DNA from 3 places in the Salmonella bongori NCTC 12419 genome. Region 3 is predicted to be linked to each of the others. Evidence: predicted binding sites of a transcription regulator. Region 3 holds the regulator's gene; each other region holds the start of a gene.
What was found. The regulator PurR, encoded in region 3, represses purine synthesis genes. The targets are predictions, from matches to a motif close to CANGCAAACGTTTGCNTG.
Positions count from the first base shown of each region.

Region 1: the regulator PurR is predicted to act here: its motif matches at 1,703-1,720, upstream of gltB (glutamate synthase large subunit).
Region 2: the regulator PurR is predicted to act here: its motif matches at 2,097-2,114, upstream of pyrD (quinone-dependent dihydroorotate dehydrogenase).

Region 1 is NC_015761.1:3,233,997-3,237,281, reverse strand. It holds gene gltB (glutamate synthase large subunit) at 1-1,452, opposite strand, end outside; gene SBG_RS15325 (TIGR01212 family radical SAM protein) at 2,123-3,052, shown strand; gene arcB (aerobic respiration two-component sensor histidine kinase ArcB) at 3,146-3,285, shown strand, end outside.
Region 2 is NC_015761.1:977,390-980,674, reverse strand. It holds gene SBG_RS04500 (YcbX family protein) at 1-296, shown strand, start outside; gene zapC (cell division protein ZapC) at 293-835, opposite strand; gene pyrD (quinone-dependent dihydroorotate dehydrogenase) at 1,002-2,012, opposite strand; gene pepN (aminopeptidase N) at 2,290-3,285, opposite strand, start outside.
Region 3 is NC_015761.1:1,374,759-1,378,043, forward strand. It holds gene punR (DNA-binding transcriptional activator PunR) at 67-999, shown strand; gene purR (HTH-type transcriptional repressor PurR) at 996-2,021, opposite strand; gene cydH (cytochrome bd-I oxidase subunit CydH) at 2,316-2,405, shown strand; gene sodB (superoxide dismutase [Fe]) at 2,695-3,276, opposite strand.

The DNA.
Region 1 (3,285 bases), 1.9 Mb from region 3:
ACCGACCGCTTCCTGGCCGTTTTCGCCCAGTACACGGATAATTGAGTCCAGCTCTTCGGCGCTGTAGTTAAACTGTTTCTGATAGCTGGCCAGCAGATCGTCGTCCAGCTCGCGGCTGCCCACGTCTTCATCAGGCAGATCTTCAAATGGCACCAGACGGCGGACGTTCTTTTCCATCCACGCTTTATAGGGATGACGGCTTTTCAGATCGTCATCGGTTTCCGCTGAGTGCAGGATACGCCCGCTGCGGGTATCAATGACCATCAGCTCGCCGGGCCCGACACGGCCTTTTTCCACTACTTCATCCGGCTGATAATCCCAGATGCCGACTTCAGAGGCGCAGGTGATCAGCTTGTCTTTGGTAATGACATAGCGTGCCGGGCGCAGGCCGTTACGGTCGAGATTGCAGGCGGCGAAGCGCCCGTCGGACATGACGATGCCCGCCGGGCCGTCCCACGGCTCCATATGCATGGAGTTAAAGTCGAAGAAAGCGCGCAAATCCGGGTCCATATCCGGGTTGTTCTGCCAGGCGGGCGGCACCAGCAGACGCATGGCGCGGATGATGTCCATCCCGCCTGCCAGCAGCAGTTCCAGCATGTTGTCCAGCGAGCTGGAGTCCGATCCGGTTTCGTTAACAAACGGCGCGGCGGACTGTAGGTCCGGGATTAACGGCGTCTGGAATTTATAGGTACGGGCACGCGCCCACTGGCGATTGCCGGTGATGGTATTGATTTCGCCATTATGCGCCAGATAGCGAAACGGTTGCGCCAGCGGCCAGCGTGGCACGGTATTAGTTGAGAAACGCTGGTGGAACAAGCAAATGGCGGATTCCAGACGTAGATCTGCAAGGTCCAGGTAGAAGCGGGGCAGATCCGCCGGCATACACAGGCCTTTATAGATGTTAACCAGGTTTGACAGGCTACACACGTAGAAGTCTTTATCTTCCTGCAGGCGTTTTTCAATGCGGCGACGAGCGATGAAAAGCCGGCGTTCCATATCGCGCGGCCGCCAGCCCGCCGGAGCGTTGACAAAAATTTGCTCAATACGCGGCAGGGAGGAGAGGGCAATGTCACCGAGCACGCCTTCATTGGTCGGCACGTCGCGCCAGCCCACAATTGACAGCGTTTCCTGTTGTAACTCTTCTTCAACAATGCGACGTGCGGCGGCAGCCAGTTCAGGATCTTTATTCAAAAAAATCATCCCGACGGCGTAGTTTTTAGCTAAGCGCCAGCCGCGCTCTTCGGCAACGATGCGAAAGAAACGGTCAGGTTTTTGTAATAACAAGCCGCAACCGTCGCCGGTTTTACCGTCGGCAAGGATCGCGCCACGGTGTTGCATCCGGGCCAGCGCGTGTATGGCGGTACGCACTACCTTGTGGCTAGGTTCGCCTTCTATGTGGGCGATCAGGCCGAAACCACAGTTATCCTTCTCAAGGGATTTATCGTACAACATATCAGTGAACCTCCCCAGGCTCTACGGGACGCTCTCCCAACCGATCGATAACGCGCAGGCACAGCAAGAGCATGGCGACGGGGCTGGCGCATCATACGCTTACCTCGCATTCGCCCTCTTTTGTCCTTTTCGCATTGGTAAATACGGTTAAGAGGGAATCTCAATTACTGCATAAATATGATGAGCAGACGACTCATCCAGAAAGCTTCCAGCGGATCCCCAACTTATCGGGAATCCACACCCAGGTCAAATGGCAAACTTATTTGTGCAAAAATGTGCTATAGCACAGATAACTTTTTTAAATGATTGAAATTAAGGATTTTTCTAGAAAAGATGACCAAAGGGACGTGGCGGAAGGGCGGTGATCTGCTTCACTATAAGCATCACTTGTCAGGCCTTATCTGACCTTACTTTTATAAAAATCTTAGCATTTTATGCTGGATTTACGCATAAGCGGTATTTGATGCTACTGTTTTATCCGCGGAGTTTAAGACGACGAAAAAAACAGGAATATCAGAAAAAATATTACCGTTTAAATGAATGAAATAGCGGTTATTGTGCTTGTTTATGCAATAAATAAAGCCATCCCGGGCGATTGATCCAGGTCATCGCCAACGGAGGCTAAAAATGGCAGGCTTTGGCCTCTTTTTAAGAGGCGGTCTATCAGATTATGCAGTTACAGAAATTAGTCAATATGTTTGGCGGGGATCTTTTACATCGATATGGGCAAAAGGTTCATAAGCTGACGCTTCATGGCGGTTTTAGCTGCCCTAATCGCGATGGCACTATCGGCCGCGGCGGCTGCACTTTCTGTAATGTCGCCTCTTTTGCCGATGAGGCGCAGCAGCATCGCTCGATTGCCGAACAACTCGCGCATCAGGCGCATCTGGTGAACCGCGCGAAACGCTATCTGGCCTATTTCCAGGCTTATACCAGTACCTTTGCGGAAGTGCAGGTACTTCGTTCCATGTATCAGCAGGCCGTTAGCCAGGCCAGTATCGTAGGATTATGTGTCGGTACGCGGCCCGATTGCGTTCCGCAGGCGGTAGTAGATTTACTGTGTGAATATAAAGATCAAGGCTACGAGGTGTGGCTGGAGCTGGGACTGCAAACCGCACACGATAAAACGTTGCGCCGTATTAATCGCGGTCATGACTTCGCCTGTTATCAGCGTACTGCCCGGCTTGCCCGTGAACATGGGCTGAAAGTATGCGCGCATCTGATTGTGGGGCTGCCGGGTGAGGGGCAAAGCGAATGCTTGCAAACGCTAACTCGCGTCGTGGAGACGGGTGTGGACGGCATAAAACTGCACCCGCTGCATATCGTCAAAGGCAGTATTATGGCGAAAGCCTGGGAGGCGGGGCGGCTGAACGGCATCGCGCTGGACGATTACACGCTAACGGCAGGCGAGATGATCCGTCATACGCCGCCGGAGGTGATTTATCACCGTATTTCCGCCAGCGCACGCCGTCCGACGCTACTCGCTCCACTGTGGTGCGAGAATCGCTGGACGGGGATGGTTGAGTTGGACAAATACCTGAATGAGCATGGCGTACAGGGCTCTGCGCTGGCCCGTCCCTGGACACCACCCATAGCGTAGCGTGATGAGGGGAACTACGCATATTTCGCACAATATTCAACGCGATTCTCATAATTGGGTATTATGTGCGAAGTTGTGGTGAAGGAATCCTCTATGAAGCAAATTCGTATGCTGGCGCAGTACTATGTAGACCTGATGATGAAGCTGGGTCTGGTGCGCTTTTCCATGCTCCTGGCGCTGGCGCTGGTCGTGCTGGCGATTGTCGTACAGATGGCGGTGACTATGGTGTTGCA
Region 2 (3,285 bases), 400 kb from region 3:
ATGGCGCCGCCGCGTCCGATGATTGCGTTACGCCAGATAAACAGCCGGACGCAACCGTGGTCATCGACTGGCAGGGGCACATTTTTCTCGGGAATAATCAGCAGGTACTGCTGGAACAGCTGGAAAATCAGGGGATCCGTATTCCATATTCTTGCCGGGCGGGTATCTGTGGATGCTGCCGGATACGTTTGCTGGAAGGCGAAGTTAGCCCGCTGAAAACGTCGGCCATGGGCGAAGATGGTACAATTCTGAGTTGTAGCTGCGTGCCTAAGTCCGCATTACGACTGGAAAATTAAACCGCCTGTTCAAGGCTGAAACGGTGACAGTGAACCTGCGGTTTCAGCCTGTCGTTCATAATTTTAATTGCATCGCCAAGCTGCATGGTTCGGCCTGCGATTACTACGCCGGGCTGGGCCAGCAGGCAAAGTGCGGCATTTTCTCCTGGTTCGACCACCAGTAAATTAACCTGTTCTGCCGTATCGCTTAACCAGACGCTTGCGGCATCACCTGTTCCAGGCGTCCACGCTTCGCCATGGGCCACAAAATGCCAACTTTTTGGCATTTGCGGTTTAAGGTAACGAATCGCCACCAGCGCATTTAACACCAGCTCCGCCCGTTGCTCTTTGCTTAATTCGAAGTCCCGACACTTTTCTTCGAAGGAAAAATAGAGCGCGGCATCATCCACGCAAAAACCGGTCGGGCAAAAGGCGTCTGGTGTGAGCATCTTACGAGGGAAACGCGAACGAAAAAGCATACCATTGGCAAGATCGAGCATCATACGATCGTGCTCGTCATCATAATACCAGCGCCAGTTATCGTCAGGTTTAATTCGCATTAGCCTCTCTCCCGCCTGTAAGCAACTCGTAACAGCATTGTCCTTTTGCCGCTTCGTTTATTACCCCAATAATAAAAGCCTAAAATGTCTAAATAAGCAACAGTGGAGAAATATAAAACAACCAGAGCCGGAAATAAAGCCCTGGTTGTCTGATAAAGGGTAAAGTTTAGATATGCGTTACGATCTCTTTAATCAATGGCGGACCTTTAAAAATAAAGCCGGAATAAATTTGTACCAGTGTTGCGCCTGCGGCTATCTTTTCTCGTGCGGCGATAACTGAGTCGATGCCGCCGACGCCGATAATCGGTAATTGTCCTTTTAACTCCTGGGACAAACGACGAATAGTTTCTGTGCTTTTTAATTGCAATGGCCGACCACTTAATCCTCCCGTTTGCTGGTAATTTTTCATTCCCTGTACCAACGAACGATCAAGGGTCGTATTTGTTGCAATTACGCCATCAATATTGTGTCGAAGCAGGCTATCGGCAACCTGGATCAATTCCTCTTCACAAAGATCCGGCGCGATCTTTACGGCCACCGGTACATATTTATGGTGGATCGCCTGAAGATCGTTTTGCTTATTTTTAATAGCGCTTAAGAGATCATCCAGCGCATCGCCATACTGGAGTGAACGTAACCCTGGTGTATTCGGTGAAGAAATATTAATGGCGATATAACCTGCATACGCATAGACTTTTTCCATACAAATCAGGTAGTCATCTTTGCCATTTTCAACTGGCGTATCTTTATTTTTGCCAATATTGATGCCCAGAATACCATCAAAATGGGCCTTTTTAACATTCTCAACCAGGTTATCAACGCCCAGATTATTAAACCCCATCCGATTGATCAGGCCTTCAGCCTCCACCAGACGGAAAAGACGCGGCTTATCGTTACCCGGCTGCGGACGCGGCGTCACAGTGCCGATTTCAAGGGAACCAAACCCCATCGCGCCTAACGCATCAATGCACTCCCCGTCTTTATCCAGACCTGCAGCCAGCCCCAGCGGGTTTTTAAAAGTAAGCCCCATGCAGGTAACCGGTTTTGTCGGCACCTTCTGGCGCACCAGCGCTTCCAGCGGCGTACCGGTAATGCGGCGTAATTGTTGAAATGTAAATTCATGAGCGCGCTCTGGATCGAGCTGGAAAAGGGCTTTACGAACGAAGGGATAGTACATGAACTCTCCTGGATTCCCGGTATGCAAACCGGGGGCGTATTATGGGCGATATCGTTGAAAAAGGGAATTGACCTGCCGCAATAAATAGCAATCGTTTTCCCTCTCTCTTCTCCCACACGCTCCGCCAGATGCCGTTCTGTGCGACATGACCGTCTTCCTTTACTGGATGGATAAAGCGCAACAAATCCTCCTCCGGCTAAAAAAACGCCCGGTTGCACGAACGCATACCGGGCTTACATCACATTTTTATACCGGATAAATTCCTTCCGGCGCGCTATCAGGCCAACGCTTTCGTGATCTTCTCATACAAATCACCGGAAAGATTCTCCAGTCCTTTTAACTGCTCCAGCGCCGCTCGCATTTTCTCCTGCCGTTTCTCATCATAGCGCTTCAGGCGGATCAGCGGTTCAATGAGGCGTGACGCTACCTGTGGGTTGCGGCTATTCAGATCGGTCAGCATCTCGACCAGGAACTGATATCCACTGCCGTCTTCCGCATGGAACGCCGCCGGGTTGCTGCCGGCAAAGGCACCAATTAATGAACGAATGCGGTTTGGGTTACTCATACTGAAAGAACGGTGTCGGAGCAGGCCACGTACCGTTTCCAGGACATTCTCCGCGGGGCTGGTGGATTGCAGGATAAACCATTTATCCATCACCAGACCATCCTGATGCCACTTATCGTCATATTCCTGCATCAATGTATCGCGACACGGCAACTGGGCCGCCACCGCAGCAGACAGCGCTGCCAGCGCATCGGTCATGTTATTGGCGTCGCGATACTGTTTGCTGACCAATCTATTAGCCAGTTCCGTCTCGCCGAACGCCAGGAAGCGCAGGCAGGCGTTACGCAGTGCGCGCTTGCCGATGTCGCCATGATCAATACGGTACGCATTCAACGCGTTGGCGTTATAAATAGCAAGGAACTCATCCGCCAGTTCTGTCGCCAGCGTACGTGTCAACGCTTCACGGACTTGCATAATGGCGATCGGGTCGATAACCTCGAACAACTCTGCTATTTCACTGGCCGAAGGCAACGTTAAAATTTCTGCGGCCAGCGCCGGATCGATCTTCTCATCTAACAGCACCGCGCGAAATGCGTCAGCAACATGCACCGGAAGCGATAGCGGCTGCCCCTGCTGATGACGCGCCACATTCAGTTTAATGTATGTGGCCAGCAGACTTTGCGCCGCATCCCAACGGGAGAAATCATTGCGCGCATGGCGCATCAGGAACGTCAACTGCTGATCGCTCCATTTATATTCCAGTTTCAC
Region 3 (3,285 bases):
GAGTGAAATTAACGTTGTGAAACGTTAATATTTGTCCATTGGGTTCAAAATTTTTGCAGGCATATAATGTGGTCCGAATATTCGCTTGAAGTGGTTGACGCCGTGGCGCGTAATGGAAGTTTTAGTGCGGCGGCGCAAGAGTTGCACCGTGTACCCTCAGCAGTCAGTTATACGGTTCGTCAGTTAGAGGAGTGGCTGGCTGTACCGCTTTTTGTACGACGTCATCGTGACGTCGAATTGACCCCTGCCGGCGCCTGGTTTTTAAAAGAAGGGCGTTCTGTTATCAAAAAAATGCAGATCACACGCCAGCAGTGTCAGCAAATTGCTACTGGTTGGCGCGGGCAGTTGGCGATTGCGGTGGATAATATTGTCAGGCCGGAACGAACCCGCCAAATGATCGTCGATTTCTATCGCCATTTTGACGATGTGGAACTACTGGTCTTTCAGGAGGTATTTAACGGCGTCTGGGATGCGCTCTCCGACGGACGGGTGGAACTGGCCATTGGGGCGACGCAGGCAATTCCGGTCGGGGGACGTTACGCTTTTCGGGATATGGGAACCCTGAGCTGGAGCTGTGTAGTGGCACACGATCACCCGCTGGCGTCGATGCAGGGGCCATTAAGCGATGATACGTTACGCAACTGGCCGTCGCTGGTCAGGGAAGATACTTCGCGAACCTTACCGAAACGAATTACCTGGCTGCTTGATAACCAAAAAAGGGTTGTTGTACCGGACTGGGAGTCATCAGCCACTTGTCTGTCGGCTGGTTTATGCGTAGGAATGGTGCCAACGCATTTTGCCCGTCAGTGGATAGACAGTGGCAAATGGGTAGCACTGACATTAGAGAATCCGTTTCCCGATGCAGCTTGTTGTGTGACGTGGCAACAAAATGAGGCATCGCCCGCGCTGTCCTGGCTACTGGACTATTTAGGCGATAGCGAAACGTTGAATCGGGAGTGGCTACGGGAGCCAGAGGAGGCTCCCGACGGTGGGGATTAACGCCGATAGTCGCGGAACGGACCGTCGGCGACTGAGCGACGCTCAACCAGACGCGGATGAACTTCAATAGACTGCGACTCTTCGCGTTTATTGACGATGCGATCCAGCAGCATATTGAAAGCAGTTTCGCCTAAAGAGTCTTTGGGCTGGTGAATTGTTGTCAACGCCGGCGTAAAGAATCGCGCGTTACGCACATTGTCATAACCAATCACCGAAACGTCCTGTGGTACGCGAAGGCCCATTTCATCCGCGGCGCACAGAGCGCCCATCGCCATAATATCGCCGCCACAGAAAACAGCGGTAGGGCGATGCGACTGCGATAAGATCTGCTGCATCGCATGGTAACCGGACTCCGGCTCGAAGTCGCCCTGGACGATCCAGTTATCCGGCACTTTGATCAACGCTTCTTCCATCGCCTTCATGAAGCCAGCCAGCCGCCCGGCGCCCGTGTTGCGCTCCAGCGGGCCGGGAATAACGCCGATATCACGGTGGCCGCGTTCAACCAGATAACGACCCGCCATATAACCGCCCTCAAAGGCGTTATCAATAACCGTGTCGGTAAAATCCGCCTTCGCTTCACCCCAGTCCATCACGACCATCGGAATGTGGCGATACTCTTCCAGCATGGAGAGTAAAGGCTCCGGATACTCAGAACACATTACCAGTAGACCATCCACGCGCTTTTGCGCCATCATGGACAGATAGGCGCGCTGTTTTTCCAGATTATTCCAGGCATTACCCAGAATCAGCGTATAGCCTTTCTGGAAGCAGTTCTTTTCAACCGCCTCGATAATTTCTGCGAAATAGGCCGCTTCGCTGCTGGTCGCCAGTAAACCTATCGATTTAGTGTGGTTAACCTTCAGGCTACGTGCGACAGCGCTGGGAGAGTAGTGCAGCTCTTTAATCGCCGCCCAGACCGCGTTACGCGTCTCTTCAGCAACAAAGCGTGTTTTGTTGATTACGTGTGATACAGTTGTAGTGGAAACGTTTGCTCGTTTCGCTACATCTTTAATTGTTGCCATTACATTTCACTCCAGACCCTTGCTAAGCTCCTGAGAAACGCCAGGTAAACGTTTGCCTACACACACCCTAATCGCAACGTCAGGGTTGCGGCACGCCGGAAAACGACACGGAACGTCAGGAAGGGGTCAATGGCCGTTACGCTAATTCAGTAAGCCTGGAATTTTGTCTGATCTTGAGGAAAAGGGGAAGCGTTAAAAACAGTTATCAGTATAAAACGTGAGAGATTTTTGTGCGTGAATGTGCAAAAATGCGCTATATCACTTTTTGTGTGGGAATAAAAAGGAGAAAACTTGATGAGTACCGACCTGAAATTTTCATTGATCACGACGATTATTGCATTGGGCTTGATTGTCGCTGGTGGATTAACCGCCGCTCTGCACTGATTTTCCTTCTCTTTTGAGGGAGCGCCTCGCCTCCCTCGCACTGCCTCAATGTTATCTATATGGCAAAAATGTTTTGTTATTATGTAGCGGGCTATCCCGGAGGGAGGGGGGCAACGTCGGTGCGTTTGTTATCTGTAGAACATGTGAACGGACGTTGAGTGAGCGCAGGAGAGAAATATCGGCGTGATGGCGGCTGGCGTTTGTACCTCAGCCAGGAAATGTTCTGATCTGACGCCTCCTGCAAATGGTGCTCATACGCAGAAGGCGAACCTTCTGCGTATTCTCAGACTTATGCGGCGAGGTTTTTCGCGACAAACGCCCAATTAACCAGTGCCCAGAAATGTTCCAGATAGTTTGGACGGGCGTTGCGGTAGTCAATGTAATACGCGTGTTCCCACACATCAACCGTTAGCAGCGGAGTCGCATCCGTGGTCAGCGGCGTACCGGCATTAGAGGTTGAGACGATAGCCAGTTTGCCATCAGCGCCTTTTACCAGCCATGTCCATCCGGAACCAAAGTTTTTGATAGCGGCATCCGTGAACTGCGCTTTAAATTCCGCGAAGCTGCCAAAGGAATCCGCGATAGCATCAGCCAGTTTTCCGGCTGGCTCGCCGCCAGCGTTTGGCGCCAGGCAGTTCCAGTAGAACGTGTGGTTCCAGACCTGGGCTGCGTTATTAAAGATGCCGCCTTCAGAGGTACGAACGATCTCTTCCAGCGATTTGTCTTCAAACGCCGTGCCTTTGATCAAATTATTGAGATTGGTCACGTAAGTTTGATGATGTTTACCATAGTGATATTCCAGCGTCTCGGCAGAAATATGCGGTGCCAGAGCATCTTTGGCATACGGTAATGCAGGTAATTCGAACGACATTGCTTCTCT